Regions from separate parts of the Sphaerimonospora cavernae genome, predicted to be linked through region 4. Evidence: riboswitches for the same ligand, from Rfam matches in the RefSeq annotation. Region 4 holds a riboswitch; each other region holds the start of a gene.
The links. Region 4 has a riboswitch for cyclic di-AMP ahead of ACFHYQ_RS24055 (glycoside hydrolase family 25 protein). Riboswitches for the same ligand answer to the same signal wherever they lie in the genome.
Positions count from the first base shown of each region.

Region 1: linked by a shared signal. The riboswitch ahead of ACFHYQ_RS02095 (C40 family peptidase) and the one ahead of ACFHYQ_RS24055 (glycoside hydrolase family 25 protein) in region 4 are both predicted to bind cyclic di-AMP.
Region 2: linked by a shared signal. The riboswitch ahead of ACFHYQ_RS05660 (C40 family peptidase) and the one ahead of ACFHYQ_RS24055 (glycoside hydrolase family 25 protein) in region 4 are both predicted to bind cyclic di-AMP.
Region 3: linked by a shared signal. The riboswitch ahead of ACFHYQ_RS23595 (coiled-coil domain-containing protein) and the one ahead of ACFHYQ_RS24055 (glycoside hydrolase family 25 protein) in region 4 are both predicted to bind cyclic di-AMP.

Region 1 is NZ_JBHMQT010000003.1:343,604-351,377, forward strand. Features, by position in the region: gene ACFHYQ_RS02080 (AMP-dependent synthetase/ligase) at 1-1,588, shown strand, start outside; gene ACFHYQ_RS02085 (glycosyltransferase family 4 protein) at 1,613-2,722, opposite strand; gene ACFHYQ_RS02090 (peptidase MA family metallohydrolase) at 2,792-3,673, opposite strand; gene ACFHYQ_RS02095 (C40 family peptidase) at 3,726-4,277, opposite strand; cyclic di-AMP (ydaO/yuaA leader) riboswitch at 4,345-4,522, opposite strand; gene ACFHYQ_RS02100 (C40 family peptidase) at 4,724-5,683, opposite strand; gene ACFHYQ_RS02105 (NYN domain-containing protein) at 5,819-7,135, opposite strand; gene ACFHYQ_RS02110 (DEDD exonuclease domain-containing protein) at 7,255-7,774, shown strand, end outside.
Region 2 is NZ_JBHMQT010000006.1:232,594-240,367, forward strand. Features, by position in the region: gene ACFHYQ_RS05640 (L-aspartate oxidase) at 1-927, shown strand, start outside; gene ACFHYQ_RS05645 (type III pantothenate kinase) at 935-1,717, shown strand; gene ACFHYQ_RS05650 (helix-turn-helix domain-containing protein) at 1,836-2,096, shown strand; gene ACFHYQ_RS05655 (patatin-like phospholipase family protein) at 2,113-3,129, opposite strand; gene ACFHYQ_RS05660 (C40 family peptidase) at 3,306-4,328, opposite strand; cyclic di-AMP (ydaO/yuaA leader) riboswitch at 4,405-4,587, opposite strand; gene ACFHYQ_RS05665 (amino-acid N-acetyltransferase) at 4,904-5,455, shown strand; gene ACFHYQ_RS05670 (RDD family protein) at 5,585-6,802, shown strand.
Region 3 is NZ_JBHMQT010000054.1:11,567-19,340, reverse strand. Features, by position in the region: gene ACFHYQ_RS23610 (LuxR C-terminal-related transcriptional regulator) at 1-413, opposite strand, end outside; gene ACFHYQ_RS23605 (M50 family metallopeptidase) at 615-1,919, shown strand; gene ACFHYQ_RS23600 (hypothetical protein) at 2,045-2,437, opposite strand; gene ACFHYQ_RS23595 (coiled-coil domain-containing protein) at 2,479-3,411, opposite strand; cyclic di-AMP (ydaO/yuaA leader) riboswitch at 3,425-3,575, opposite strand; gene ACFHYQ_RS23590 (hypothetical protein) at 3,647-3,793, opposite strand; gene ACFHYQ_RS23585 (hypothetical protein) at 3,916-4,107, opposite strand; gene ACFHYQ_RS23580 (DeoR/GlpR family DNA-binding transcription regulator) at 4,223-5,035, opposite strand; gene ACFHYQ_RS23575 (50S ribosomal protein bL37) at 5,196-5,273, shown strand; gene ACFHYQ_RS23570 (ATP-binding SpoIIE family protein phosphatase) at 5,294-7,027, opposite strand; gene ACFHYQ_RS23565 (TrpB-like pyridoxal phosphate-dependent enzyme) at 7,137-7,774, opposite strand, start outside.
Region 4 is NZ_JBHMQT010000055.1:10,506-18,279, forward strand. Features, by position in the region: gene ACFHYQ_RS24045 (sensor histidine kinase) at 1-904, shown strand, start outside; gene ACFHYQ_RS24050 (response regulator) at 901-1,563, shown strand; cyclic di-AMP (ydaO/yuaA leader) riboswitch at 1,789-1,928, shown strand; gene ACFHYQ_RS24055 (glycoside hydrolase family 25 protein) at 1,941-2,711, shown strand; gene ACFHYQ_RS24060 (aminobutyraldehyde dehydrogenase) at 2,834-4,255, opposite strand; gene ACFHYQ_RS24065 (NAD(P)/FAD-dependent oxidoreductase) at 4,281-5,492, opposite strand; gene ACFHYQ_RS24070 (ferredoxin) at 5,498-5,686, opposite strand; gene ACFHYQ_RS24075 (fumarylacetoacetate hydrolase family protein) at 5,707-6,567, opposite strand; gene ACFHYQ_RS24080 (DODA-type extradiol aromatic ring-opening family dioxygenase) at 6,567-7,508, opposite strand; gene ACFHYQ_RS24085 (aldehyde dehydrogenase) at 7,501-7,774, opposite strand, start outside.

The DNA.
Region 1 (7,774 bases), on a different contig from region 4:
GATCGCGGCGGGGATCGAGCCCGGTGACCGGATCGCACTCATATCGCGTACGCGCTACGAGTGGACGCTGATCGACTATGCCATCTGGGCGGCGGGCGCCGTCTGCGTTCCCATCTACGACACCTCAGCCGTGGAGCAGGTGAAGTGGATTGTCTCCGACAGCGGGGCCAAAGCGGTCTTCGCCGAGACTGCGCCACACGAGGAGACGGTACGGGAGGCCGTGCCCGGCCTCTCCCTGCTGTGGGGGATTGACAGCGGCGGCCTCGACGCGGTCCGCGAGCTCGGGACCGAGGTCACCGACGAGACGCTCGCCGAGCGCCGCTCGTGCCGGGGCGGGCGCGACCTCGCCACCATCATCTACACCTCCGGTACCACGGGCATGCCGAAGGGCTGCAGGCTCACCCACGACAACCTGCTGTTCACCGCCCGCAATGTGGCGCAGGGGCCGCTTGAGCAGATGTTCGAGGTGGACGAACGCTCGGCGCTGCTCTTCCTGCCGCTCGCGCACAGTTTCCCCAGGATCATCCAGGTCGTGCTGCTGGAGACGGGCACGGTCATGGCGCACACCCCGAGCATGAAGAACGTCGCCCCCGACCTCCAGTCGTTCAAACCCACGTTCCTGCTGGGCGTGCCGCGGGTGTTCGAGAAGGTCTACAACGCCGCGGAGCTCAAGGCCACCACGGAGGGCAAGGGCAAGATCTTCCAGGCCGCCGTGGCCGCGGCCGTCGCCTGGAGCAAGGCCGAGGGCTCCGGCGGAGCCGGCCTCGGGGTACGGCTCAAGCACGCGCTCTTCGACAAGCTCGTGTACGGCAAGCTACGCGCGGCGACCGGCGGCGCGCTGACCGCCGCCGTCTCCGGCGGCTCCGCCCTCGGCGACCGGCTCGGCCATTTCTTCCGGGGCGTCGGGATCGAGGTGTTCGAGGGCTGGGGGCTCACCGAGACCAGCGCACCCTCCACGGTGAACATCCCGGGCGCGAACAAGGTCGGCACGGTCGGCAAGCCGTTCCCGGGGGTGAGCGTCAAGATCGCCGACGACGGCGAAATCCTGGTCAAGGGCCGCCATGTCTTCGACGGCTACTGGAACAACGAGCGCGCCACCAAGGAGTCCATCGACCCCGAGGGCTGGTTTCACACCGGCGACGCGGGCGAACTCGACCAGGACGGCTACCTGCGCATCACCGGGCGCAAGAAGGAGATCATCGTCACCGCCGGCGGCAAGAACGTGGCCCCCGGCCCGCTGGAGGACGCGATCCGGGCGCACCGGCTGGTCAGCCAGGCCATCGTCGTCGGCGACGACCGGCCGTTCGTCGCGGCGCTGGTCACGCTCGACCCCGAGGCGCTGGAGCAGTGGAAGCAGACCGCAGGCAGGGCGGAGGTCGTGGTGACCGATCCGGCCCTGGTGGCCGAGGTGCAGACCGCCGTCGACGCCGCCAACCGGATGGTCTCCAGGGCCGAGCAGATCAAGAAGTTCGTCATCCTCGACACCGAGCTGAGCGAGGCGAGCGGCCACGTCACGCCGAAGCAGTCGATCAAGCGGAACGTGGTGCTGCGCGACTTCGCCAAGCAGATCGACGAGCTGTACGGCTGAGCCGTACGGACCAGGTCGAGGACGTCAGAGCAGGCCGGCGAAACGGGCCGCCACGCTCTCCCAGTTCCACTCCCGCTCGACCCAGGCCCGGCCCCGCTCCCCCATCGCCCGTGCCCGGGCGGGGTCGGCCAGCAACCCTGCGAGCGCGTGGGCGATGTCGCCGGACGAACGACCGTCGACGACCAATCCCGTCTCGCCGTGCCGTACTGCGTCGGGCGCACCCCCCGAGGAGCCCGCGACCACGGGCAGGCCCGTCGCGGACGCCTCCAGATAGACGATGCCCAGGCCCTCGACGTCCAGACCGCCCAGCCGCGTACGGCACGGCATCGCGAAAACGTCGCCGGCGGCGTAGTGCGCCGGCAGCGCCGCCCACGGCACCGAGCCGGTGAACACGACGGAGCCCCGCAGACCGAGCCGGGAGACCGCCCGCTCCAGCGCGGCGCGCGACGGGCCGCCGCCGACCAGGAGCAGCACGGCGTCCGGCACCCGCCGCAGCACCAGCGGCCAGGCCCGGATCAGCATGTCCTGCCCCTTGCGCGGCACCAGACGGGAGACGCAGACCACCACCGGCCGATCCCCGAGGGCCAGCGCCCGGCGCACCTCGTCCCGGCCCGTTCCGGGACGGAAGACGGCGGTGTCCACCCCGGGGGCGAGCCGTACGAGCTTGGCTTCGGGGACGACCGGTGCGAGCCGGCGGCACGTGTAGTCGCCGAGATAGGTCACCGCGTCGGCGCCCGCGCCGATGCGGCCCAGCAGCGCGCCGGCGACGGGCAGGCGCGCCCAGGACGCCTCGTGGCCGTGCGTCAGCATGACCACGCGGGCGGCTCCGGCGGCGCGCAGCGCGGGGGCGAGCAGGCCGAGCGGCGCGGCCGCCCCGAAGACCACGGTCGCGCCGTCGTCCACGAGGGCGGCCGCTCTGGCGGCGACGGCGCGCGTGGGCAGCATGAGCGTGGTGGGATGCCTGACCACCTCGTACGGCTGCCGCGCGTCGAAGCCCTCGCACCCCTTCCATCGCGGCGCGTACACGACGACCGAGTCCGGCGGGAGACGGCAGGCGAGGCCGTGCACGAACGCCTGGATGCCGCCGGGCCGGGGCGGGAAGTCATTGGTGACGATCAGCGTTCTCGCACCCATCCCCTGCCCACACCTCTCACCCGAAGGCCACGCAGAGCATTGTCGCGGGTGGACGGTCATGGGTGCGAGTCATCGCGAGATCACGGTGGGTAGGTAGGCCAGCCAGGATCGGGTGAGCTCGACGGTCGAGACGCCGAGCGTGGCACGCAGCGCGGCCTCGATGCCGGCGGGGCCGTTCGATCCGGTGCCCATCGCGGCGCGGTAGAGGGCCACGAGCCGGTTCTCGCCGAATCTCTCCGCGATGTACCGGCAGGCCAGCCAGGCCTCCTCGTACGCCTGGGCCCGCCGCGGCGAGCCTGCCGCGAAATCCGCGTGATCGGGCAGCGCGCGCGGCGGCGCCCCGGCCCGCAGGTCCGCCGCCAACTCGGCGGCGATCTCGCGGGCCGTGAGCCCGCTGCCCGAGTAGCCGACGTAGTCGGCGAATCCCTCCACCAGCCAGGCGGGCATGTCCCCGGTCTCCGCCGCGTCCGTGGCGACATGGGTGAGCTCGTGGGTGATGACGATCCGGCGACCGGCCGCCGACAGGCGGGCGAAGCCGGACGGCTCGATGATGACGCGGCCCGGGCCCGCGAGCGCGGCGAGCCCTGCGACGCGCGCGGGCGCGGCCAGCACCGCCGCCTGCTCCGTCGTGGCCGGCACCAGGACCACCGCGTCGACCGGTCGCCCCCAGACGCGGGCGACCGTACGGCTCCCGCGGTCGGCCTGATCGGCGAGCTCGCCGATCAGGCCGCGCCGCCCGCCGACGACCACGACGTGCTCGCCCCGGGCCAGCGACGCCCCGGCCCAGACGCCCGGATGCTCACCGGCGATCGCCCGCGCCCGCGGCAGCAGGCGATCGTCCGGTGCCGCGGCGGCGGGCAGGACCAGCAGCCCGATCAGGACCGCCGGCCTGACCAGTGCCGCCGACCTGACCAGTGCCGACAGCCACGCCAGGGCACGGATCCGGAGCATGCCGAGCATCGTACGGGTGTCACGAGTGCCCGGGGGGCGCCGCCGATCGTCGTCAGGTCCCGGGTCGTACGGCTCCGGCGAAGGTGCGCCTGCGGTAGGAGTCGAGCCTGTCGATCCGCACCCGGGCGCCGCTGTGCGGCGCATGGATCATCTTGCCGTTCCCGACGTACATGCCCACGTGGCCGCCGCCGCTGGTGAAGATGAGGTCACCGGCCTTGAGATGCCGCCAGGAGACCTTCTTGGGCACGGCGCTGCGTATGGACCACGTCGTGCGCGGGAGCCGTACCCCCGCCTTGCGCCAGGCGAACTGGACCAGGCCGGAGCAGTCGAACGCGCTGGGCCCGGTGGCGCCCCACCGGTAGGGGTCGCCGATGTGCCGCTTGGCGGCCTTGACGGCCCGCGCGGCCTTGGCACGCTGACGCGCGGCCCGGCTCGATTTCGCGCCGGCCGGCGGCTCTGCCGCCTTCTTCACCGCGTCCTTCTTGGGGGAGGCCGGCTTGGGGGAGGCGGCCCGTTCGGCCGCCGCGGGGGTCACCTTCGTCACGGTCACCGTCACCGTGTCGTCGGCCGACACCGGTACGGCGAAGGCGGAGGATGTCAGCACGACGCCTCCGAGGACGAGGCAGACACGACGGGACAGTTTCGCGGGGGTGGTAGACAGGATCTCTCCTAGGGTCTTCCGCTCACGCCTACCGGGTTAGCTGACGGGTTCGGGCGGGGAAGTCGCCCTACGGCGCCCAGGTCGTGTTCACCTGACGCGCAGATTCACCCCGGACCCCCTGGACTCGAGGGGTCGTTGGTTCCCCGGCTCCGTGCCTCCTGACTGCACGGACTCGGCAGATCACCGGACTGCATGCGGGAGCGGGACGCGGAGTCCCGTGCTCGCCGCGGCCCAGAAGCTATCCGGACGCGTCCGCGAACGGCAAAGCCCACTCCATCAAATGGAAGATCCATTAAGAGTTGCGTAAAAGAAATCCGCAGGATACCCGGATGAAATCCCGCTAAATGTGACACTGCTCACATTTAGCGAAAAGAGATCAAATAGCGACCTCAGGGACGTACGGCACCAATGGGACGATACTCGGAAAGTGTGACGACTTTCACAACGTCCCCGGTCTGGGGTGCGTGGACGACCTTGCCGTCGCCCGCGTAGATCCCGACGTGGCCGTAGCCCGAGTGCCACAGCAGGTCGCCGGCCTGCAGTTCGTCAAGCGACACCCGCCGGCCGCTGCCCCACGCCCACTGCTCGTAGCTCGTGCGGGGCAGGTGCACCCCCGCGGCCGCCCAGGCGGCCTGGACGAGCCCGGAGCAGTCCCACGCGCCCGGTCCCGTCCCGCCGTACCGGTAGGGCTTGCCGATCTGCCCGTACGCGAACTGCAGCGCGGCGAGCGCGTTGCCCGAGGCGGGTCCGGCGTAGACGGCTCCCGCGCTGTTCGGGTTGCCGGCGTTGAAGGCCCCGAGCTCGCGCAGCAGTTTGGTCTGCTGATCGACGAGCTTTTCGACCTGCTCCTTCTCCTTGGCCAGGTCCTTCTTGACCTTCACGGCCGAGTCGTAGGCCGACTTCTTCTTGTCCCGCCGCCGCTTGAGACCGGAGACGGCGCTCTCGTACTGCTCGAGTTTCCTGGCCCGCTCCTGCGAGAGCTGGTCGAGCGTGGCCATGCCGCTGAGGGCCGATTCGGGGTCGGAGCCGTAGAAGACGCCACTCCACGCGAGATCGCCGAACTGGTAGTCGCTCACCGCGATGGAGACGACCCCGTCGCGCAGCGCGTCCACCTGGGTGGCGTGCTCGCGGTACTCGTCGTTCGCGGCGGCGTACTGCTTCTTGGTCTTCTTCCACTTCTCGGTGGCCGCGTTGTAGCGGTCCACGAGCTTGTCGGCCTGCTCGTTCAGCTTCTTCAGCTTCGCCTTGGCCTGGGCGACGGTCGGCTTCGGATCCGCCTGTGCGTCCATGTTCGGCAGCAGCAGAAGCACGCCGACCATGCCGACGGCCACCGGTAAGCGCCCTCGCACCAAGGCCCCCTCGAGATCGTCCCAAGCCTGGCGCGACTCTACTCATGCGATCTTGAAGCTTCAACCCGGGCGGGCAGGCCGACCCCCATCCCGGCTGCCCGCACCGTCCAGTCAGCCGTCCAGTCAGCCGTCCAGTCAGCCTCGGCCGAGACGGCGAATCAGCAGCAGCGCGGGCACGGGCCTGGCCCCCATGCGCCGTACGGAGTCGGCCACCTCCCGGTCCGACGACACCACCGCCATCGACCGACCCTTCGGCTCAGCGCGCACCAGTCGCCGGATCAGGTCGTCGGCGATCTCCCCGGGTGCGCTGAACATCACCCGGACCCCGCGCGGCGCCGACACGTGGACCGGACCGTCCAGCTCGGCGCCGTCGAAGACGCACGTCACCTCCACGCGGGCCTGTACGGCCAGGCCGCCGAGCCCGGTGAGGAGCCGGGTCCGCTGGTCGGCCAGCGTGAGCGACGGATAACCCGTCTTGGTCACGTTGTATCCGTCGATGATCAGATGCAGGTGGGGGATCGCGAGAAGCTGGTCCAGGAGCTGGGGATCGTCGTCGGCGAGCGCCCGGGCGGGGACCGCCGTGACCCCCGGCGCATCCGGGGCCACCGCCGCCACGGAGTCGGCGGGGCGGCTGATCGTCGTAGGCAGGGCGAGTTCCTTGCGCAACCCGGCCACCGTCCCCTGAAGCGCGTCGAGGAGCACCCGGATGCGGACCTCCTCCACGCTGCGGCCCTCCCTGGCCGCCCTGCGTGAGGCTTCCATCTGGCGCTCGGCGTCCGCCAGACGCTCCTTGAGCCTGCGCACCTCGCTGTCCGTCGCGCCGCCCGCCTCGGCGGCCCTGGCCCTGGCCTCGGCCGCCTCCGTCTCCAGTTCTGCCGCCCTGGCCTCCGCCGCTTTGACCCGTTCCCTCGCGTCGTGCAGTTTGCGGCGCAGGTCGGTGTTCTCGCCGCGCAACGTCTTGAGCTGCTCGCGGACCCGCTCGACCTCTTCCCTGGCCGCGGCGCGCTGCGCGGCCAGCTGCTCGCGCAGCCGGGTCTCCGCCTGCTCACGCTGGCTGCCGAGCGACGCGGCCCGCTCGATCTCTTCCCGTGCCTGTTCCACGAGGTCCGGCCAGCCCGGAGGACGGGTCAGGTACGCGGCCGCCGCCACCAGCACCGGATCGGCCGCCGGAGGCGCGGCGCCCTCGGCGAGGCCCGCCACCAGTTCGGGCCAGGCCGCCTCGACCGCCTCGGCTACAAGCTCGCGGAATTCCTTGTCGGCCTCCAACTGGGCGGCGATCGGCGCGGCGCCGAGTCGGGCGCGCTTGCGCGGCTCGAACTTCGCGATGCCGCGCAGCGGCGACGGCACGGCAGTCGCCGGCATCTTGCCCAGCACCTGCGCCGCGACCTCCACGACGTGTAACCGGACCCGCTCTGGCAACGGACGAGACAGGCCTTCCCCGGCTGAACTCATCACGTCGCTCGCTCCTCATCGTGTCCTTTTTCCAAGGGTACGGCTGCCGCGCCCGTGGCCGTTCCGGGGTCAGTGGGACCGGAGAGGCGAATGTCGGTCGCGGTCTCTATGGTCATGACGTGGACGCGGTACAAGGCACCATCGACGATCTCGGCACTCCCCTGCGCGAGGTGACGTTCGTCGTCTTCGACCTGGAGACCACGGGCGGCTCCGCGGCCGAGCACGCGATCACCGAGATCGGCGCGGTCAAGGTACGCGGCGGCGAGGTGCTGGGCGAGTTCGCCACGCTGGTCGACCCCGGCGGCCCCATTCCGCCGTTCATCTCGGTGCTCACCGGCATCACCGACGCGATGGTCGTCGCCGCGCCGAAGTTCCCCGAGGTGCTGCCGAGCTTCCTGGAGTTCATCACCGGCACGGCCCTGGTCGCGCACAACGCGCCCTTCGACATGTCGTTCATCCGGGCCGCCTGCGCGGCCGGCGGCCATCCCCCGCCCGCCAACCCGGTCGTCGACACCGTTGACCTCGCGCGGCGCGTGCTCACCCGCGACGAGACCCCCAACTGCAAGCTGGCCACGCTGGCCCGGTTCTTCCGCAGCCCCAGCGAGCCGTGCCACCGGGCGCTGGCCGACGCCCGGGCGA
Region 2 (7,774 bases), on a different contig from region 4:
CTCCGCCTCGTGCGCACCGCGCTCGCCGAGGACCTCGCGGGCGGCCAGGACGTGACCTCGGCCGCCACCATCCCGGCCGGGCAGACGGCGGTGGCCGACGTGGTCGCGCGCAAGGAGGGCGTGGTGGCCGGTCTGCCGGTCGTCGAGGCCGTCTTCCGCTGTGCCGACTCAGGCTTCCGTCACGCCGACCCAGGCTTCCGCAGGGCCGCCGAGCCGGTGACGATCGAACGGCACGTGGCCGACGGCGATCGGGTCGCTCCCGGCGACGTCCTCATGACGGTGCGCGGTCCGGTGGCCGGCCTGCTCACGCTGGAGCGGACCGCGCTGAACTTCCTCACCCACCTGTCGGGGGTCGCAACCCTCACCCGGCGCTGGGTGGACGCGGTGGACGGCACCGGGGCCCGCATCCGTGACAGCCGCAAGACACTGCCCGGGCTGCGCGCGCTGGAGAAGTACGCGGTGCGCCGCGGTGGTGGGGTCAACCATCGCATGGGCCTCTACGACGCCGCGCTGATCAAGGACAATCACGTCGTGGCCGCCGGCGGGGTCGCCGCCGCGTTCCGTGCCGTACGGCAGGCCTTCCCCGGCCTGCCGATCGAGGTGGAGGTCGACCGGATCGACCAGATCGAGCCCGTTCTGGCCGAGGGGGCGGACGAGATCCTGCTCGACAACTTCACCGTGGAGCAACTCGCCGAGGCCGTACGCCTGGTGAACGGGCGGGCGCGGCTGGAGTCGAGCGGCGGGCTCACCCTGGACACGGCGCGGGCGGTGGCCGAGACCGGGGTCGACTACCTGGCGGTCGGTGCGCTGACCCATTCGGCACCGGCTCTCGACATCGGTCTGGATCTTTATGAGGAGTGCCCTGCGGATCTTGCCGTAGGCGACCGCAGCAGGCATAAGATCCAAGGGACACGGCCTAGTGCATAATCGGGGAATGCTGCTCACCATCGACGTCAGCAACACCCATACGGTGCTTGGCCTGTTCGAGGGTGAAGAGGTGATCGAGCACTGGCGGATCGCGACCGATCCCCGCCGCACGGCGGACGAGATAGCGGTCGTGCTGCAGGGCCTGCTCGGGCAGTCGCCGATCCTCAAGGACGCCGACATCGGCGGCATCGCGATCTGCTCGACGGTTCCGTCGGTGCTGAACGAGATGCGAGAGATGTCCCGGCGCTACTTCGGGGATGTCACGACCGTGGTCGTCGAGCCGGGCGTCCGCACCGGCGTCCCGGTGCGGATGGACAACCCCAAGGAGGTCGGCAGCGACCGCATCGTCAACGCGCTCGCCGCCACCACCCTGTACGGCGGGCCGTGCGTGATCGTGGACTTCGGCACGGCGACGTCGTTCGACGCGGTCTCGGGCCGGGGAGAGTACGTCGGCGCCGTCACGGCCCCCGGCCTGGAGATCTCGGTGGACGCGCTCGCCGAGGCCGGTGCGCAGCTTCACAAGGTCGAGTTGATCCGCCCCAGGTCGGTCATCGCGAAGAACACGGTGGAGGCGGTGCAGTCCGGCATAATCTACGGCTTCGCCGGGCTGGTCGACGGCATCGTGGACCGGATGACGGCGGAGTTGGCCGCCGATCCCGACGACGTCACGGTGGTGGCCACCGGCACCGGTGCCCCGCTGATCGTCGGGGAGGCCCGCACGATCGACGTACACGAGCCGTGGCTCACGCTGATCGGACTCCGCCTGGTCTATGCCCGCAACACCTCCTGAGATCCGTGTTACGGAGAAGTGCGGAGTCCCACCCCGACACTTGACGACTCTGGTGGGAGATGTTTACCTTCCCTGGAGGATGGGTTCGGCCGTTCGTCGCCGTGGGGAGGGACAGACGATGGGGTTTCCCGACGTCGTCTCCAGCTCGTCAGCGCTGGATGACGATCCCGCCCCGGACCTTGACCGTGCCGATCTCACCGACGACGATCTGCTGCTTCTCGCCGAGCTGGCCAAGGGCGTCAGCGCTGACCGGGTGGGGCGCCGCCTCGACGTGAGCGGTCGGACCGTACGGCGGCGCCTGCGCGGCATCTGCGACAGGATCGGCGTGGAGACCGCGATCGAGGCGGTCGCGTGGGCGGCCCGCCGTCGGCTGATCTGATCGACCGAAACACGCTCTAGTCGGCCGTCAGCGGCGTGCGCGCATCCCTTGAGGGAACAGGCGCGGTGCGCGCCGAGGGGCCATCGTCCGCCACGGAGTCGTAGAGGGGCCGCGCCAGACCCGGCTTCGGTTCGTGACGCTCGAGCCAGTGCAGGGTCGACTCGGTGGCCCGCTCGATCAGCCCGGCCGTCTGGCGGAAATCTATCGGCAGCACCTCGACCGGGTACAGCGGCGGGAGCACGTGTATCGCCGTGCGGTCCTGGTTGCGTCTGATGGAGGCGCTGATCCGCAGTTCGCTGAGCAGATTGAAGCCATGCAGGGCCATGGCGATCACGGTGGACGGCGGCTCCGGCAGCGGGCAGGAGAAGCCGGCGGAGAGCACATAGACCTCGTCGGCCCCCGCGTTGACGGCGTGATCCAGGACCGTCCGGTCGGCCACGCCGCCGTCCATCAGCACCCGGTCGCCGATCCGCACGTTGGGATAGATCGCGGGCATCGCGGTGCTGGCCAGCAGTGCGGGCAGCGCCGGTCCGCGAGAGAGCAGGACGGCCTGGCCGCTGAGGACGTCGGTGGTCAGCACCGACAGCGGGAGCCGGGCGTCCTCCAGGTCCTCGATCGGGAGGATGCGCTCCAGGAACCGGCGCAGCGAGTGGTTGTCGAACAGGTGGTTGCGACCGCCGAGCAGTCCGCCGACGAACGTCAGCGGGTTGAAAGGGAAGGTGTAGTTCAGCGTGCCGAACGCCTGCAGCGCGCCCCGCAACGGGTGGAAGGGAAGGCTGTCCACCAGGGTGCGCAGCGCGTCCCGGCTGCTGAGCGGGTACACGTCATGGCCGCTGACCGAGAGCCACAGGCGTGCGAGATCCTCGACTCCCTCGGCGTCGGGGCGCGCCGCGTAGTACGCGCCGTTGAGCGCGCCCACTGAGGCGCCCACCACCATGTCGGCGCGCACTCCGCGAGCCGTCAGCGCGCGCAACATGCCCACCTGGGCCGCTCCCACGCTGCCGCCGCCCCACAGTACGAAGACCGTCGTCATCGTCGCTCCTCTCGCGAGAGCGAAACGGCTGGGAATTCGGAGCGCGCGGAGCACACTCCGGTATTCATTGTCGGTTCCCGGCCGATGTCCCGGCGAATCGGGTCGTGATGGTCAGCCTGCCGGGGCCGCGTCGAAGCCGTCGGGGCTGCTCAGCCCGGGACGGCCCGCGTGGGCGCTCAGTCCGCGATCCGTACGGCTCCGGCGAACGGCCGACCGGTGATCTTCGCGACGCGTACGACATCCCCGGTGCGCGGTGCGTGGACCATGTAGCCGCCGCCGATGTAGATGCCGACGTGATGGAGGTCGGAGTAGAAGAACACGAGGTCGCCCGGGCGCATGTCTTCGCGGTCGATGTGCGTGCCGGCGGTCCACTGGTCGCCGGTGTAGTGCGGGAGGCTGATCCCGACTCGCTGGTAGGCCGCCATGACGAGGCCTGAACAGTCGTACGACGTGGGCCCGTCCGCGCCCCAGACATAGGGCCTCAGTTGCTGGGTCAGCGCCCAGCGGGCCGCCTCGGACGCCTTGCCGTCGCCGACGATGGGGAACGAGATCCGGGTCGCCCGGCCGCCGATGCTCCCCGCGACCTGGCTGTAGAGGCTGCTCTCGGTCTTCTTGATCAGAGTCCTGATCTTGTCCTTGCGGGTTTCGAGGCTGCTCAGCAGCTTCTTCACCTCGGCCTGGCGGGCGGCGGCGCCGGCCTTGGCCCGTTCGGCGGCCTTCATCACGTTGGTGACCTCGGTGACCTCCTGACCCTGCTGCATCTGCAGGGCATAGGTGGTGGAGGCCTGGTCGAGGTAGGTCTCGGGGTCGGTCGAGCCGACCATGGGGAAGAGTGAGCCGATGCCGCCGTTCATGTAGGAGTTCTGCGCGAGCGCGCTCGCCTTCTGGCGGCGGACGGCCAGCTCGGACTCGCTCTTGGCGAGGTTCTTCTGGGCGATGGCGGCGGAGCGCTGGGCGGCCTTGAGCCGGATACGCTCACCGTTGTACTGCTCGGTGAGGCTCTCGATCTCCTCGTAGAGGCGCTCCACCTCGGCTGCGAGCTTCTTGAGGCTCGGCTTCGGCTCGGCCGTGGCGGCCCCCACGGGGGCGCCGAAGGTGATCGTGATCAGCGCGACCGTCACGAGGGCCAACCGGCGGATGTTCCCGGGTCCGGCCTTTCTGGCGCGGGCGTGCCTGCCCGCGGGCCGTCCTCCACGCATGCGGTTCCAAGCTCCTCTCCTCGATGGTGCCGCGCGAGGACTGCTCCCTGTGGCCGCCGTTGGCCGGGCGTGTCCGTACGGCACTGCTTGACGCCTACCGGGTTAGCTGACGGGTTCGGGCCGGAGTAGCCCTACCTTTCGGATTCACCCCGTTATCGAGCAGCAGTCGGCGTCGAGCCGGACCGCTTGCCGATTCGTACAGTTGGGTCCCCGGCTCCCCTCCACACCCGGTGCGTTGAAGATTCGGCATCGTCGCTGGACGATAGTGCACCCTGAGGTTCCCGCTCAACCAGAACTCCCGATCTCGTCTAGATTTCACAACTGAATGATCACGGTCGTGTCACGGTCTCGGATGGCACGCGTCCCTATCAACCTGCCTTTACTCGCCGAGTAAGATCACACTTCGGGGCCATGGCGGACGTCGAAGTCCGGGAAAATCCGGATACGACGTCAAGGATCTGAGCGGTCGACGCTCCGTAATTCCGCCACGACTTTCTGTCGCGGAGGTTCACGCCCTCGGTGCCATGGCAGGACACGTAATCCGCGCGTCGCGGGCGCGACTACGCTGACGGCTCATGGAGCAGGTCGCCGAGGAGACGTCAGCCGAGTCCGGACCACCAGCCCTGGTCGTGCGCCGCGCCAGGACACCTGATGTGCGCGTGATCCGTCGCCTCGTCGACGCGTACTCCGGAGCTGGGCCGCGCCTGCTGGAGAAGAGCACGGTCACGCTCTTTGAGGACATCCAGGAGTTCTGGGTCGCGGAGTCCGACGGACGGGTCATCGGCTGTGGCGCCCTGCACGTGCTCTGGGAGGACCTGGCCGAGATCCGCACCCTCGCCGTCGACCCCGAGACGCGGGGCCGGGGCGTCGGTCACCGGATCGTCGCGGCGCTCATCAGGACCGCGCGCGAGCTGGGAGTCCGCCGGGTCTTCTGCCTCACGTTCGAGGTGGAGTTCTTCGGCCGGCACGGGTTCGTGCCGATCCAGGGCACGCCGGTGTCGCCCGAGGTCTACGCCGAGCTGCTCGCCTCGTACGACGAGGGAGTCGCGGAGTTCCTGGATCTGGAGCACGTCAAGCCCAACACCCTCGGTAACACCCGCATGCTGTTGCACCTCTACCCTGGGTAATCTTAAGGTGGATGACGTTATAGCAAACTCAGGGTAAAGGTGACTGTTGTTACGCCGGTCGCTACTTTGGGCGATATCAGCATGGAGCCTGAGACGCGGGCGCATGCGTATCTGAAACGAGGTGACACGGTGAGCACAGGACAGCCACCGTATCCGCAGGGCGATTCGGATGGTACGCCAGCGCCTTCCGGCCGCGGTGCCGACGCGGACAGGCGGGCGCAGGAATTCGACCCCGAGGCCACGGTCGTCAACTATCTGAACCCGGACCAGCAGGCGGGTTCGCAGCAGCCCCAGGGACACGAGCAGCCGTACGGCCAGCAGAGCTATGGCCAGCAGGGCTACGGTCAGCCGCAGCCCGGGCAGCAGACCGGGCCCCAACAGCACGGTCAGCAGGCCTACGGTCAGCAGCCGTACGGCCAGCAGGGCTACGGCCAACAGCAATATGGCCAGCAGGCCGCCGGCTACGGTCAGCAGCCCGAATACGGTCAGCAGGCCTCCGGCTACGGACAGTCTCAGCCCGGGCAGCAGCCGTACGGCCAGCCGGGCCATGGCCAACAGCAATACGGTCAGCAGCAATACGGTCAGCAGCAATATGGCCAGCAGGCCCCTGACTATGGCCAGCAGCCCGGATACGGCCAACAGCAGTACAGCCAGCAGTCCCCTGGCTACGGCCAAGGCCAGCAGCCGGGGTACGGGCAGTCGCAGTACGGCGACCAACAGTATGGGCAGCAGCAGTACGGGCAGCAGCAGGGATATGGCCAGCAGCAGTACGGCCAGCCCGGATACGGCCAGCAACCGGCCTACGGTCAGCCGTACGGCGCCGCGATCCCGCCGGGCGCCCCGGCTCCGCTCGCGGAGTGGTGGCAGCGCCTGGTGGCGAGGCTCATCGACGGCGTCATCGTCGGTATTCCGTTCTTCATCATCTCGGCCGTCATCACGGCGATCGTGGTCACCCAGGGCAGCTACAACCTCCGTACCGGCGTGCGCATCGAACCAAGCGGTGCCTTCCTCGCCGCGATGCTCATCGGGATCGTCAGCGGCGTGATCATGATCGCTTACGAGTTCCTGATGTTGAAGATGCGGGGGCAGACGTTCGGGAAGATCGCTATGGGCATCAAGGTGGTCCCGGTCGGCGGCACTCTCAACGAGGCCGGCCTGTCGCAGGACGTCGCGGTCAAGCGTGCCGGCGTGCTGTACGGACCGCAGTTGCTGCGTTGGATTCCCATTGTCGGTTGGCTGCTCGGCATCTTCGCCCTCCTGAACGTGCTCTGGCTGCTTTGGGACAGGCCTCTGCAGCAGGCTCTGCACGACAAGGCGGCGGGCACCTTGGTGGTCAAGGTCAAGTAGTGCCATAAAACGGGGTCGATGGAGCGAACCATCGGCCCCGTTTTTCGTACCTTCGTCACAGGAAGCGGCCCAGGTGCCTGCATCGCGGAAAACCCGTAACAGGAGGGTCTAAACCGTGGGATGCTTGGCCGACGCATGTAGGTCGCTTGCACCGGAGTGGATCCTGAGAGGTGCGGCAAGGTCCGTCTGCTCCGCTGCGGCCTCGAATCCATGGTGCCGAAACCCTGGCGCCGAAACCATGACCCCGAAACCATGACCCCGAATCCATATGGTCACCCAGGCCGGCTCACCGCCGGTTGCCCTACGCGGTGGCGCCGGTCGCCGAATGGCGACCCGTTTGGACCGCTCGAATCATCGGCGCCCTCGCCTTCTGTCGTGCCGACCCGATTTTCGGGGCGGTCACAATCTGATCTTCGGTCATCGCCTGTCGATCTCCCGGAAGAAGACTGAAGAACCGCTTGGACGGTCGGGTTTTCATTCCTTACGATCTTGAAAAGGCGTCGATGCCCTGCCCGTCCGCGCGCCTCGGACTCCGCGATCTTGCGGAAACCGGTATTCAAGGCCGTTGGTCGCGGCCAAGGTCCCCGACGGTCTCCCACCACAAGATCGCGTAAATCGAAGTCGCAGGTGAACTGGGTCACAGGCGAGTTTGTGTGAGATCGCGAAAGCGGGCTGGGCGGGTCATCGGTCGATGTTCACGAGCTTTTGCGAGACCACCGGGTGATTTGTCGTTCCGCTGCATCCCCTGCCTCTGGCTGACGGTCGGTGTGCGCAGGTCCCCCTTTACCTGCCGGCCGTCGTCGGCACAGTGGCCGATCGGGGACTGACCAGCGCCTTCATCGGGTGGGATTGCGAAGAAGGCATTGTGCGAGCACCACATGACGGCGGGCCGGCCCGATGCCGACGGACCGCCAGACACTGGACGAACGCTGGGCGACGGCTGGATGAACGCTGTGCGGATGTTGTGCGGAT
Region 3 (7,774 bases), on a different contig from region 4:
TCCGCCGCCTCGAGCGCGGCGACGGCGAGATCGGTGTCGAGCACCCGGCGCCCGGAGACCATCTGGCGGATGCCGTCGGCGAGTTGGTCCGGCCCGATCTCGATGCTCATGTAGCCGAGGACTCCGGCGGCGAACGCCCGCTTCACGTGGCCGGGGTTGGGCTGGGCCGACAGGATCAGCACCCGGCAGTCGGGAACCTTCTCGCCGAGCCGGGCGGCGATGTCGAGCCCGCCCACGCCGGGCAGGTCGACGTCGATGACCGCGGCGTCGGGTCGGACGTCGAGGGCGGCGGGGACGATGTCCTCCGCCGAACCGACGTCGGCGACTACGGCGAGGTCGCTCTCGCCGTCGAGCGAGGCCACAAGGCCGCGCCGTACCAACGGAAGGTGCTCGGCAACCAGGATCCGGATCAAGACACTCCCCTCTGGGTGGTTTATCAAAGGGTGATCGAACGGCTCCGCAGTGTCAACGAAGTGTCTCCATTTGGTCAAGCGGAGGTCGAGGAACGGGTACCCGAAACACGTCGGCACACGCTCCCCTTACGCCGCCGTCGGCTACCCTCGAAGAGTGCGACGTATGGCAAGGCGGCTTCTCCGACGCGGGGGTACACGCTGATGTACTGGCTCTCCGTAGCCGGATTCGTGGTCATCTTCGTCGGGTTGCTGCTCTCCATCGGGCTGCACGAGATCGGCCATCTCGTCCCGGCCAAGCTGTTCAACGTCCGGGTCACCCAGTACATGGTCGGTTTCGGGCCCACGATGTGGTCCCGAAGGCGAGGTGAGACCGAGTACGGGATCAAGTGGATTCCGCTCGGGGGCTACATCCGCATGGTCGGCATGCTGCCGCCCCGGCCGTCGGACGATCCCAACAGACTACGGAGCGTATCGACCGGCCCATGGCAAGGCCTGATCGAGAACGCCCGAGCCGTCGCCTCCGAGGAGATCGTTCCGGGCGACGAGAACCGTGTCTTCTACCGCAAGCCCTGGTGGCAGAAGGTCATCGTCATGTTCGGCGGCCCGGCGATGAACTTCGTGCTCGCCTTCGTGCTGTTCGCCATCGTGATGATGGGGTTCGGCGTGACGGTGACCAAGCCGACCGTGTCCTCGGTGTCCAAGTGCGTGATTCCCGCAGTGGAGGCAGCCAAGCGGGACTGCCGGGACTCCGACCCGGCGACGCCCGCGGCCAAGGCGGGACTGTTGCCCGGCGACCGGATCACCTCGGTGGCGGGAAAGCCGGTCGCGTCGTGGGAGGACGCCACCCGCTTCATCCGGGCGCACGGCGCCGGCGCCGCGACCATCGGCATCGACCGGGCGGGCAGGGGCATGACCCTCACAGTCGACCTGATCTCCCAAGACATGCCGTTGCTCGACGATCCCGGCAAGGTGGAGAAGAACGTGGGCTTCCTCGGCGTGTCGCCCACGCTGGTGGTCGAGCGGCAGGGGCCCGGATACGTGCTCGGTCAGATGTGGGACATGACCGAACGCACCGCGGTCGCGATGCTCAACATTCCGAAGAAAATGGTCGGCGTCTGGCAGGCGGCGTTCTCCGGTGAGAAGCGCGATCCCAACGGACCGATCGGCATCGTCGGCGCGGGCCGCATCGGCGGCGAGATCGCCGCTTCGGACATCCCCGTCGAGAGTAAGATCAATATCTTCATCACCCTGCTCGGCGGGCTCAACCTCGCGGTCGGCATGTTCAACCTGATCCCGCTGCTTCCGCTGGACGGCGGCCACATCGCGGGCGGTCTGTGGGAGGGTCTCAAGCGCGGCATCGCGCGGATCCGGCGACGGCCGATGCCCGCGTACGTGGACGTCGCCAAGGCGCTGCCGCTGACGTACGTGATGGCCGTGCTGCTCGTCGTCATGGGCGGCCTGCTGATCTACGCCGATCTGGTCAACCCCGTCCGCATCTCCGGCTGACCGCCGATGGACGTCCCGGTGGACTGGGACGAGATCGGGCAGATCGTCACCGAAGCCTTCCGCCACGTGGCGCCGAAGAGTCTCGCCACGCGGGTACCGGCCCCTGAGGAGCGATCAGTGCCCTGTCAGGGTGCCTGCCCTTCCGGGCCGGCGCCGGGTCGGCGCAGCCACCGCAGAGCTGCGTCGGCGCAGTCCTCGGGGCTGCTGTTGAAGGCGATGGCTGCGTCGGGCGCGTGCTGCCGGACCAGGTTGACCACCTTCTCGAAGAATTCGAGCAACGGCTCGTGCTTGCGGATGCCGCCCCCGATCACCACGCAGACGTAGTCTCCGTGGGTCAGCGCCTCCACGATCATCCCTTCGGGGCTCTCGTCGAGTGCCACCAGACACCAGTCGGCCTCGATACCATGATCGTCGAACCGCGCCTGACCGCGTGCCATCGCCGCCTGGATCGGCTCCGGGTCCCAGCCCTGGATCTTGGCGGGATCGAGACCGATCACCAGTACTCGTGCCACTGCCACACGTCATCCTTCGCGCAGAACGTTTCCACAGTTCGTGGTCCTTAGTACATCGATATGTGCACGTGGTCGTAGTGGTTCGCGGTGATCCCGCCGCGGTCGGCCATCGTGCGCCAGCCCGGCCAGCCGAGATTGTAGATCTGCTGCCGCCAGATCACATATTTCACCCCCAGTTTCGCGCCGTTCTTGATCGCCCAGGCGGCGACGGTGTCGCCGAGAGCCTTCATCTCCGGCGTCGGCATCGAGCCGCCCGAGCTCATCATGAAGTCGCAGGCGCGGCCGAGGGGATGCTCACCGCTCGACTCCGAGCGGTAGCAGCCGACCGGGAAACGCAGGTCAAAGCTCTCGACCACCTCCGTGCGCATCAGCAGGGTGCGAGGAGTGATGTTGTCGGCGCCGGTGGGCAGCTCCGGAGCCCAGGATCCACCCGGCCGTCTGCCGGGGGCGACCGGGACCAACTTGTCGAGCTTGTCCTTGATCTCGTCAATCAGCTTCTCGGCCTGCTCGCGCTGATCGGCCACGGCGGAGGCCTGCGACTTGAGCCGGTCGGTCAGATCCTTCGCCGCCTCCGCGGCACGCTGACGTTCCGTGCGCGCCTCGTCGAAGCGGCTCAGCCTGAGTGACTGCTCCTGCTGCATCTGGTAAACGAGCGCCGAGGTCGTCAGGTCGGGGACCGGCATCGGGCCGCTCATCTGGTACTGCCGTGAGGCGAAGTCTTCGACAGATCGCTTCATGGCGTCGTAGTCCGCTTCGGCCCGGGTGAGCCGGTCGCGCGCGGCCTGCTCCGCCGTACGTGCCTTCGCGAGCTCGACCCGTTTGGCGTTGTAGTCGGCGATCAGCCGGTCGACCTTCTTCTCCAGGCCGGCGAGCTGCTTCTTGAGGCCGCTCCTGCTGGGTTTTGGATCGGCCTGGCCCGCCGTGGCCGTACCGAACACGAGCGCGGTGGCCGCGAGCACACCGGCTGCCAGAGGTAACACGCGGGGCAGTGCCCACTCCTCTCCATATGCCTGCCGAGTTAGCTGACGGGTTCGGGCTGGAGACGCCCGGGCACTGCGTTGAACACGAACGTCGTGCCTTCACCCCACGTTCCATGGGTCCTCGGCTCCCGAGTGAGGCACTCAGGATTAGGCGCATCGGCTGAGTCAGACGATGCGATGGATAATAGTGGTACGGAAACGCCGGATGCCACCCCGAGTCGCAATCATTCAGAGATCAGACCGTGATCTCGGCTTGGCGCAGCATCTGGGCCGCCACCTCGTAGGGGGAGGGGATCTCCGATCCAGGGTGGGCGGGGCACAGGGGACACTCTTCTGCGGAGGGGAGATGGGTGCGGGTCTGGCGGTGTCCGTCGACCGCCACCCACTCGTCCAGCAGCGGGTCTTGACGCGCTCTCCGGCATGAATGCCGAAGATTCAGCCTGTGCCGCACATGCGACACTTCTGCGGCTTCCTGCTTCATCGACCTGTGCCACCAAGGTGGTCTTACCGGGTCTCCACAGGCTTTCGAACCTTGCGGCTCCGTTCTCGCCCGTCCGGCGGTACCTGACGCGATGACGCTACCAGACGCCGATCCGCCTCGGCGGCGCTGTGGTCCACGTCGTCCCGCCGATCGTAGTAGATGAGCTCACGGCCGTCGGCGAGATGGGTGATCGTGCGCTTCACGTTGTCGTTCACACATGCCGTTCATGTCGTCGGTCACGTCGTCGCCCGTGCTGTCACCTGCCGGGTCACGAGCGACGTCGGGTATCGCCTGTGCCGTCTGTGCCGCCTGTGTCGCCTGTGTCGCCGTTCACTGCGCCGGTTTCCGGTGCCCGAGCTCGCCGTCCCCGGCCGGATCGGCGAGGATCAACTTGCCGATGTGCTCGGACAGCTCGGCCCGCGCTTCATCGGGCAGTCCCGTGTCGCTGACGACGACATGAGCCTGATCGAGGCGGGCGATGGTGCTGATGCCGACAGTGCCCCACTTGGTGTGATCGGCCAGCACGACGAGCTGCCGCGCGGCGGCGACCAACTCCCGGTCTGTCTCGGCTTCGAGGAGGTTCGGGGTCGTGAAGCCGGCCCGGGGGTTCATTCCGTGGATGCCCAGCATGAGCGTGTCGACGTTCAGGGACCGGATGGCCGTGATCGCCACGGGCCCGACGAGCGCGTCCGACGGCGTGCGCACCCCGCCGACCAGCACCACGGTCTGATCGCTCCGTCCCGACCGGTGGAAAACGTCAGCGACCTGCACGGAGTTCGTGATGACGGTCAGCTCGGGCACCTCGACCAGATGGTGGGCGAGGGCCCATGTCGTGGTGCCGGCCGACAGCGCCACGGCGCCGCCGGGCTGGACGAGCCGGGCCGCGCGCCGGGCGATGGCCTCCTTCTCCGTCTGCTGGCGCATCGATTTGGCGGCGAAACCGGGCTCCTCGGTGGATCCGGCTCCGGCGGCGGTGGCCCCGCCGTGAACCTTCTCGATCAGTCCGCGGTTCGCCAGGACCTCCAGGTCGCGTCGGATGGTCATGTCCGAGACCCCGAGGTCGCGTACGAGTTCCGCGACGCGCGCACCGCCCGTCCTCCGGACTCGCTCCAGGATCGCCTGCCGCCGTTGCTGGGCCAGCATCCATCGCTCCTATCAACGGGTTCCAACAAATTATGCCAGATAGCAGCAGCAGGAATGTTGATTCATGGTGACGAGGATGCATGGATCGGCTCTTCCCCCTTGTACGGCATCGCCGGGCGGGGGACAGTGAGGAAAAGCCGGACGAGAAAGGCGGGCCCTCATGGCGAAGCGCGCACGCAGGTCCAAGGCACGCAAGAAGAAGAAGGCCAACCACGGTAAGCGCCCGACCGGCCGCTAGAGCACGGGGACTCAGGGTCGTCAGGGGAGGTTCTGCTCCACCCAGACGATTTTTCCGTACGGCGTCGGCCGGGTGCCCCAGCGGTAGGCGAACCGCTTGATGAGCTGGAGGCCCCGGCCGGTGTCCTCATCGGGCGCGGGCATACGCGGGGCAGGGGTGGTCGCCGAGCCGTCGACGACCTCGCATACCAGCGTCCGGCCGCGGAGCAGCCGTAGCTCGATCGGCGGCCAGCCGTGCTTGAGCGCGTTGGTGACCAACTCGCTCACTATCAACTGAGTGCTGTCCGCCATCCCGCCGAGCCCCCAGGCGGCCAGGGTGTCGCGGACGAAACGGCGGGCGTGCGCCACGAACCTCGGGTCGGCGGGCAGCGGGCAGGAGGCGATCTCGTCCGGGTCGAGGTCTCGCACCCGGGCCACCAGCAGCGCGATGTCGTCGCGCTCGTGGCTGGACCGCTGGCCGCTGATCGTCACGTCGCACATGTCCTCTAGATCGTCGACGGCGCCGGCGAGTAGACGGCGCAGCGTCATGATGCCCGCGTCGAGGTCCCGTTCACGGCTCTCCACCAGGCCGTCGGTGTAGAGGGCCAGCACACTGCCAGCCGGAAGGGTCAGCTCCCGCGTCTCGAGCGGGTCGGTGCCGATGCCGAGCGGGAGCCCCGAGGGCAGATCGATGATCTCGGTCGAGCGATCCGGGTGCAGCAGCACGGGCGGCACATGACCCGCTCTGGACAGCGCGCACCCGCGGGTCACCGGGTCGTAGACGGCGTAGATGCACGTGGCGATCTGTGTGGGATCGAGGTCCTGGCTCATCAGGTTGAGTCGGAAGAGCACCTCGTCAGGCGGCAGGTCCAGGCTCGCCAGCGTGCGCGCGGCCGTACGGAGCTGCCCCATGGTGGCGGCGGCCCGGGTGCCGTGGCCCATCACATCGCCCACAACCAGCGCGGACCGGCATCCCGGCAGGGGGATCACGTCGTACCAGTCGCCGCCGACGCCCATGAGGTCACTGGCCGGCAGATAGCGCGAGGCGATGTCCATGCCCAGCGGTTGCGGCAGCTCGGCGGGAAGCAGGCTGCTCTGCAGGGTCAGGGCGGTCCGGTGCTCGCGGGAATAGAGCCGGGCATTGTCGATGCACACGGCGGTCCGCGCCGCGAGCTCCTCGGCTACAGCGACATCCGTCTCCTCGAACGGCCGGCCGCCCGGCCGTCTACTGAAGACCGCGCAGCCGAGAACCCGCCCTCGCGCGCGCAGGGGCACGGTGAGGAAGGAGGAGTCGGTGAGGAGCTCCACGATCGCGTCCTCACGGTCTACGCCGGCGCCGATCACCCGGGCGCTCTCCTTGTCGAGGACGGGGTACATCAGCGGCTTACCGCTGACCATGCTCTGCGTGTGCGGCAGCATCGCGGAGAAGACCGTCACCTCGCCGACGGGGAAGGCGTTGAGCCACGGCTGCGGGTCCTCCATCGCCACGGCCACCGCGACCCGGCGGACGAGTGAGCTGCCGTCGATCTGGCGGGAGGGAAGCTCCCCGTCGATCAACAACCGATCCTGGACCAGGACGGCCGCCGTGTCGGCGAAGCGCGGGACCGCCACGTCGGCGAGTTCCCTGCTCGTCTCCGCCAGGTCCAGGGTGGTGCCGATCCGATGGCTCGCCTCGTTGAGAAAGGCCAGCCGCTCGTGCGCTGCCGCGGCGCTGCCGCGGCGCCACTCCGCCCGGTCTCGGGGGGCGGGGTCCTTGATGACGCAGTTCCGGTCCAAATCGGCTACTCCGGAGAGGGACGGTGGGATGCCTGAGAATCGTATGAATCACTACCGTGCATTTCAGCTACTTGCGATGAATGATCCATATCGGTTCATCTCGGTATGGTCACACCGCGGGTAGCTGAGCGAGCGCCGTGTCGATCCGTTCCTGGGGGAGCGGCACGTCCTCCAGATGGCCGGCCAGGTGGCCCTCGTAGGCGGGCAGGTCGAAATGGCCGTGTCCGCACACCGCGGTCACGATCACCTTCGGCTCGCCCGTCTCGGCACAGCGCAGCGCCTCCGCGATCGTCTCGGCGAGAGCGTGCGTGGGCTCGGGGGCGGGCACGATGCCCTCGGTCCGGGCGAACCGCAGGCCGGCCTTGAAGCACTCGGACTGGTTCTTGGCCACCGCCTCCACCATGCCGAGTTCGTAGATGTGCGACAGCAGTGGGGCCATGCCGTGATAGCGCAGGCCGCCCGCGTGGATCGGGTCCGGCACGAACGTGTGCCCGAGCGTGTGCATCTTCAGCAGCGGCGTGAACCCCGCGCTGTCTCCGTAGTCGTACGCGTAGACGCCCCTCGTCAGTGAGGGGCAGGCGGCCGGTTCGACCGCGCGCAGCACGGGGCCCATCCGCCCGGCCAGCTTCTCTCGCAGGAACGGGAAGACCAGGCCGGCGAAGTTGGAGCCGCCACCGGCGCAGCCGATGATCAGGTCGGGTGTCTCACCCAGCATGGCGAGCTGCTCCAGTGCCTCCTCCCCGATGA
Region 4 (7,774 bases):
GATCCGCGATGCCCCGGCGCGGACCCTGGCGCGGCCCCGGGCCGAGCCGATCCACCGGTTCCTGCCCCATGTCGAGTGGGACATCCTCGTGGCCGTTCCCCTCGGCACCATGGGCCAGATGTTCGGTGCGCTGCACGTCTACTACCTCCCCGATGACGAGCCGGCGGATGAGGAGCTCGAATTTCTCGTGGCGTTCGCGGATCAGATCGCCGTGGCGATCGAGAACGCCACCTTGCTCGCCGAAGTCCGGCAGAACGCCGCCCTGGTGGAGCGGCAGCGGCTGGCCCGCGATCTCCATGACTCGGTCTCCCAGGCACTGTTCTCGATGACGCTGCACGCCCGTGCCGCCGAGCTGGCGATGGACAAGCAGGGTCTCGGCGGGAACGCGTCGCTGGGACGCGCGGTGAGCCAACTGCGGGAGCTGACGCAGGGAGCGCTGGCGGAGATGCGCGCCCTCATCTTCGAACTGCGCCCCGGAGCCTTGGCCGAGGAGGGCCTGGTCTCCGCGGTACGCAAGCAGGCCGCCGCCATCGCAGGCCGCGAAGGCCTGCTCATCGATGTCGTCGACGAGACGGGCGAGCGTCCCGCGCTGGACGAAGCGGTCGAGGAACACCTCTATCGGATCGTCCTCGAGGCGCTGCACAACACCGTCAAGCACGCCGATGCCCAGCGGACCACCGTGACGATCACCCGGACCGGGTCGAGCCTGACGGTCTCGGTCAGGGACGACGGTCGCGGCTTCGCCCCCGATGCCGCTTTTCCGGGACACATGGGACTCGGAACGATGCGGGAGCGCGCGACACGCATAGGTGCCGGCCTCCACATCACGAGCACACCCGGCGCCGGAACCAGCGTCACGGTCACCGCGCCGATCACGAAACACACGGAGGCGACCAGCCGGTGAGCACCGCGGACAGCACGATCAAGGTCTTTCTGGTCGACGACCACCGCGTCGTCCGTACGGGCATGCGGGCCTTCCTGGAGATGCTCGACGACATCGAGGTGGTCGGCGAGGCGGGAACGGGGAAGGAAGCGCTCGACCGCCTGGCGGTTCTCGACCATTCGGACGAACTTCCCGACGTCGTCCTGATGGACCTGATGATGCCCGTCATGGACGGCATAGCGGCGACCCGAGAGCTCAAGGCCCGGTTTCCCGCCGTCGAGGTCATCGCGGTGACCAGCTTCGTGGAGGAGAAGAAGGTCCGGGCCGCCCTGGAAGCCGGGGCCACCGGCTATCTACTCAAGGACGCCGAGGCGGACGAGGTGGGGCGGGCCCTGCGTGCCGCGGTCCGCGGCGAGGTGCACCTCGATCCGGCCGCCGCCCGGCAACTGGCCGCTGCGATGCGGGCTCCCGTGACAGCCACGGCAAGCCTGACACCACGAGAACGAGAAGTGCTGGCCCTCATCGCCGACGGCCGGTCCAACCGCCAGATCGCGACCGCGCTGTCGGTCAGTGAACGCACGGCCCGCACCCATGTCAGCAACATCCTGGCGAAACTGGGACTGTCCTCCCGCACCCAGGCGGCCCTGTGGGCGGCCCGCGAGGGCATCACCCCGTCCTGACGGGCAGTCCCGCACACGGACGCGCCCCTCTCCGCGGAGGGGTGACCAGCCGACCGCGTCCCTCCGTAAGACTCCGATCCGGAGTTTTGTCCTATTTGCACCTTAATGGTGGTCCGTGTACCTTTTGTCGCCAACGGCATACGCAACGGTGACACCATCCCCGGTTGCGTTGTCCGTTCGTTGCCAGGATCCGCGCGTCCCCTGGCGGGAGCCGTCCCGTCAGAAGGTGCACGGCCGCCGACTCCGCGCCTCGCGGAGCCGGGGACCACCCCTCGGGTGAATCGGAGCGCGTCCCCCCAAGCGCGCCGTAGGGCGCTTCCGCCCGAACCCGTCAGCTGTCCCGGTAGGCGGCATGGAAGCAAGGAGTCAATCCCTTCATGCTGGAACACCGGTTCACCGCAGTCACCCCCTCTTCGCCGGCCTCGCCCAAGTACCGGGTGAGCCTCTCCGGCAAGCGCTTCCGTTCGCCTGCCGTCAGTCTGGCGATGGTCGTGCCGACCGCCGCACTCAGTGTCTTCCTGGCCGGGCCGGCGCAGGCCACGCAGCTCGCCCCCGGCGACGAGAACATCACGCTGATCTACGGCGAAGACATCTCCAACCACGAGCCGAACCACAACTGGGCCGCCAGTCCGGCGAAGTTCGGCATCATCAAGGCCACCGAGGGCCTGACCTTCCGCGACTCCACCTTCGCCCGATACTGGGACGAATTGGACAAGAAGGGCATCGTGCGGGGCGCCTACCATTTCGGCCACCCCAGCAACGACCCCGTCGCCGAAGCCGAGCACTTCCTCTCCATGGTGAACCAGCAGCCCAGCAAGCCCGGTGACCTGCTCGTGCTGGACCTGGAGGCCACGGACGGCATGTCGGTCAGCCACGTCAACGCCTGGGCCAAGACCTGGCTGGCCCATGTGAAGGCCAAGACCGGCGTCACCCCGATGTTGTACAGCGGCTGGAACTTCGCCAACACCTACGGGCGCGGCCTGGCCGAATATCCGCTGTGGGTGGCGCACTACAGCAAGGCCCCGGGCAAGGTCACACCGCCCGCCGACTGGAAGAGCTGGGCCATTCACCAGTACACGGAATATCCCATCGACAAGAACGTCTCCGCGCTGAGCCCCGAGCAGCTGCGCGCCCTCGGCCGCCGCTGACGCCGCCACTGACCAGGCACCGCTGACCACGCCGCCACTGACCACGGAGTCACGCCCTGCCGGCAGCCGGAGCACGGTCCCTCGTGCTCCGGCTGTCAGCGGTGAGAACGACCGTGGCGACGTCAGGTGTGGCTGATCATCACGTGCTTGATCCGGGTGTAGGCGTCCAGGCCGTAGCGGGACAGGTCCTTGCCGGTGCCCGAGTGCTTGAAGCCGCCGTGCGGCATCTCCGGGATGATCACCTGGTGGCAGTTGACCCAGACCGCGCCGAAGTCGAGTGCGGCGGACAGCCGCATCGCACGGCCGGTGTCCCTGGTCCACACGCTGGAGGCGAGCGCGTAGTCGACCCCGTTGGCCAGCTCGACGGCCTCCTCCTCGCTCGCGAACGGCTGTACGGTCACGACCGGGCCGAAGACCTCCTGCTGCACGATCTCGTCGTCCTGCCGCACGTCCGCGACCACGGCCGGTGCGAAGAAGTAACCGGGACGGTCGAGCCGGGAGCCGCCGGTGACCACGCGGGCGTGCCCGGGCAACCGTTCGAGGAAGCCGCCGACCCGCTCGGCCTGGGCCGCGTTGTTCGACGGACCGAGGAAGACGCCCTCCTCGTCGGGCCCGCCGACGCGCAGCGCCCGCGCCGCCTCGGCCAGCGCCGTGACGACGTCGTCGTACGCCCGCTCCTCGACGAGCACCCGGGTGACGGCGGTGCAGTCCTGCCCGGTGTTGAAGAACGCCGCCTCGGCGATGGCGCGCCCGGTGGCGGCGGGGTCCACGTCGCCGAAGACCACCGCGGGGGCCTTGCCGCCCAGCTCCAGGTGGACGTCCTTGAGGTCGGGAGCGGCGGCCGCCATCACCTCGGCCCCGGCGCGGGTCGAGCCGGTGAGGGCCACCATCTCCACACCCGGATGTCCCACCAGCGCGCGGCCGGTGTCGCGGTCACCGCACACGACGTTGACCACGCCGGGCGGGAGGACCCGGGCGCACAGCTCGCCCAGCAGCACGGTCGAGCCGGGCGTGGTGTCGGACGGCTTGAGCACCAGCGCGTTGCCCGCCGCCAGCGCCGGTCCGATCTTCCACGCGGCCATCATCAGCGGGTAGTTCCACGGCGTCACCTGGGCGACGACGCCGATCGGCTCGCGCCGTACGAACGAGGTGTGCCCCTCGGCGTACTCGGCGGCACCGAGCCCCTCCAGCACCCGCGCCGCGCCCGCGAAGTAGCGGATCGCGTCGATGGCCCCGCCCGTGTCGACCCGCATCGCCGTGCCGCGCGGCTTGCCGGTGGCCCGCACCTCGGCCTCGGCCAGCGCCTCCCGGTTCGCCGCCATCAGATCGGCCAGCTCGAGGAGCAGCCGCTGACGCTCGGCCGGGGTGGTTCGCCGCCAGGTCCGCGCGGCCTCGCCGGCCGCCTCGACCGCCCGGGCCACGGCCCGCTCGTCTGAGCGGGGCGCCCTGCCGTACACCTTCTCGGTCGAGGGGTCGACCAGTTCCATCCACTCGCCGGCGTCCCGGCGCTCTCCGGCGATCACGTTGCACAGCGTGTCCACCACGGTCTCCTCACAGGTCGGGTACGGCTCAGGCGGCCAGGGGGGTGCGGTTCAGCAGGGCGGCGCGGTAGCGGGCGACGGCGGACGGCATGCCGATCAGGACCACGCCGACCAGTTCGCCGTCGCGGTGGTAGCCGACCACGACCTCGCCGCCGAGGTCACCCTCCAGCACCCGGATGTCCGACTCGCCCAGCGCGGGCGCCCCGAACGACTGCAGGCGCAGCTCGTACTGGTCGCTCCAGAACGTCGGCAGCGGGGCGAAGGGCGTCGCGATCCCCTCCCCCAGACCGAGGTCGGCGAGCAGCGTGAGCGCCGCGTGCTTGGCCGTGTCGGTCGGGATGCTCCAGTGCTCGACCCGGCGGGGCACGCCGTCATAACGCGGGTTGGGGAAGCGGGCGATGTCGCCGACCGCGACGACGCCGTGCCGCCCCTCGACGCGCAGCGCGCCGTCGCACAGCACGCCGTCGGACAGGTCGAGGCCGTTGCCGTCCAGCCACTCGGTGTTGGCCACCGATCCCACGGCCTCCACCACGACGTCGGCGTCGACGCGGGTGCCGTCGGACAGCGCGGCGCCGGTCACCCGATTTTCGCCCATTTCGCCCATTTCTCCAAGGAACGCGGCGATCGTACGGCCGAGCAGGAACGTCACGCCGCGCTCCTCGTGGCGGCGGCGCAGCGCCGTGCCCAGTTCGTAGCCGAGCGGGCGGCGCATCGGGGCGTCCTCCGGCGCGACGACGGTGACCGACGCGCCCAGCGTGCGGGCGGTGGCCGCCACCTCGCAGCCGATGAACCCGGCGCCGACGACCAGCACGTTCACCCCGGGCCGCAGCTCGGCACGGAGATCGCGGGCGTCCTCGAGAGTCCGCACGACGTGCCGGCCGGCCGCGGGCCCGGGTAACCGCCTGGGCCGCATGCCGGTGGCGATCACGAGCCCGTCACAGGTCAGCTCGGCGCCGTCGCCGAGCCGTACGGCCCGGGCGTCCAGGTCGGCCCCCACGACCCGAACGCCCAGCCGCCACGTGACGTCCGCGACCGCCGGGCGGAGCCGGAACGCGAGCGCGTCGTGGGTCACCTCGGTGGCGAGGGCCTCCTTCGACAGCGGAGGACGGTTGTACGGCAGATGGGGCTCGTCGCCGATCGCGACGATCTCGCCGGTGAATCCCGCCGCCCGCAGCCGCTCGGCCGCGCGCAGGCCGCCCATCGACGCCCCCGCGATCACGACGCGCCGTGTGGTCCGCACCGCGGTCAGTCCTCGATCGTGATGGCCTGCAGCGGGCAGACGTCGGCTGCCTCCTCCACGGCGTCGCGCAGCGACTCGTCGGGCTCGGCGACGTAGACCAGGTGGCCGTCCTCGTTGATCTGGAAGACCTCGGGGGCGGCGAACACGCACTGCCCGTGGTCCTTGCAGACGTCCATGTCGACGATGACCTTCATGATGAGACTCCTTGCCGTGGTCAACGCTTGGGCGGACGGATGCCGCGGAACTCCCAGTCCCCGCCGAAGGCGGTCGAGATGACCTCCTCCGACTCGGTGGGCTGGGCGCCGCAGTCGTCCCGGATCGGAACGGGGCCGTGGACGATGTGATTGGTCAGCCTGCCCAGGCCCTCGACCTCGACCTCGACGACGTCGCCGGGCCGTACGGGCCGGGAGTTGGCCGGGGTGCCGGACAGCAGCACGTCCCCGGGGTAGAGGGTGATCGTGCGGGCGATGTCCGCGACGAGGTAGTGCATGTCCCACTCCATCTCGTCGGTGGAGCCGTCCTGCACGACCTCGCCGTTCACGTACGTGCGCAGCCGCTTGCCGTGGAAGTCCCAGCCGGTGACCAGCCCGGGGCCGAGTGGGCAGAGCGTGTCGGAGCCCTTCACGCGCAGCATCGAGCCCGCGTCGGTGTCGCGGAAGTCGTGCAGGCCGTAGTCGTTGCCGATCGTGTAACCGGCGATGTGGTCGCCGGCCTCGTCCGGGGAGATGTTGCGCGTGGTGCGGCCGATGACGATCGCGACCTCGCCCTCGTAGTTGAGGTACTCACACCGCTCGGGCCGTACGATCGCGCCCTTGTGCGCGTTCAGCGCGGAGGTCGGCTTGTGGAAGTACGTGGGGGCGGGCGGCAGCGAGGTCATGAACTCCTCGACCCGGCTGCGGTGGTTGAGATGCACCGCGATGATCTTCGTCGGCACGCACGGCGGGAGATGGACGGCATCGTCCACGCCGACGACCCGGCCGTCGGCGCCGACCAGCTCATCGCCCTCCCTGCGCACCTGTACGGCCGCGCCGTCCAGCAGGATCCTGCGGTATTCCACCGTTTCTTTCTGAGGCATCAGGCGGTCCCTTCGAGCCGGAACGGATAGGGGTACGGGTCACCCGAGGCGTCCGTGGCCCGCGGCCGGGTGAAGCCGCCCTCCGGCCGGTCGAACCATATGTGCACCTGGCCGGTCCCGGTGGCGTTCTCGTAGTCGCTGTAGAGCCTGCCGGGCGCGGTGAGGTCGCGCTCGCCGAGAGCGGCGGCCAGCATCAGGTAGTGGCCGAACCCCGCCTCGGGCTTGAAGCGGTAGAACTCGTCCATCGTGTCGAGCACCCGGGCATGGTCGCCGCGCCGCATCCACTCGATGCGCTCCTCGTCGGCCGCCCGCGCCTCGGGGGTCCGTACGTGCGCGGGGTCGCTCGACTCGTGCGCGCGCAGGTGGCGCAGCGGCCAGAACGTGTGCGAGAACGCGCCCGACGCGATCAACAACACCTTGCGGTCACTGGCCGCGATCGCGTCGCCGACCGCCCGGCCGAGCCGCAGGTTGTCCTCCGCCTCCGCGGTCTGGCACATGCTGATCGAGATCCACCGCTTGCCGGGCGCCCCGAGGTACTTCCACAGGTTCACGGTGGCGTAGAAGATCGGCAGGTGGTGGTCGTCGATCGCGGTGATCCAGGTGGCGTGCCCGTCCTGGTGCGACGCGATCAGCCGGGCGAGCTCCGGGTCGCCCGGGAAGTCATAGGGGATGCGGCACATGCCGCGCGGCAGTTCCTCGGAGGTGAACAGCCCGGAGCGGCGATCCTGGGCGGTGACCACGAACTCGAAGGTGGTCGCCCAGTGCGAGTCGAACACGATGACCGTGTCGTAGTCGAGGGCGTCGAAGACCTCCTCCCGCAGGCGGCGCAGCCCGGGGACGATGCTGATCTCCTTGCCCTCGTTGAGCTCCTTGCGCACGTCGAGGGGCAGCATGATCGTGGGAGCGTGCGCGAGGATGCCCGCGCCGACGACCTCACCCATTCCAGCCTCCCGGCGCGAAGACGGTGTTCTTGACGTCGCAGTAGAAGTCGAAGCTCCAGTCGCCGCCCTCACGGCCCATGCCCGACTGGCGAGCCCCGCCGAACGGCGCCTGGAGGTCACGGACGAAGAAGCAGTTGACCCAGACGGTGCCGGCGACCAGGCGGGCGGTGACCCGCTCGGCCCGCTCCGGCGAGCCGGTCGCGAGGGTGGCGGCCAACCCGAACCTGGTGGAGTTGGCCAGCTCGACGGCCTCCTCCTCGGTGCGG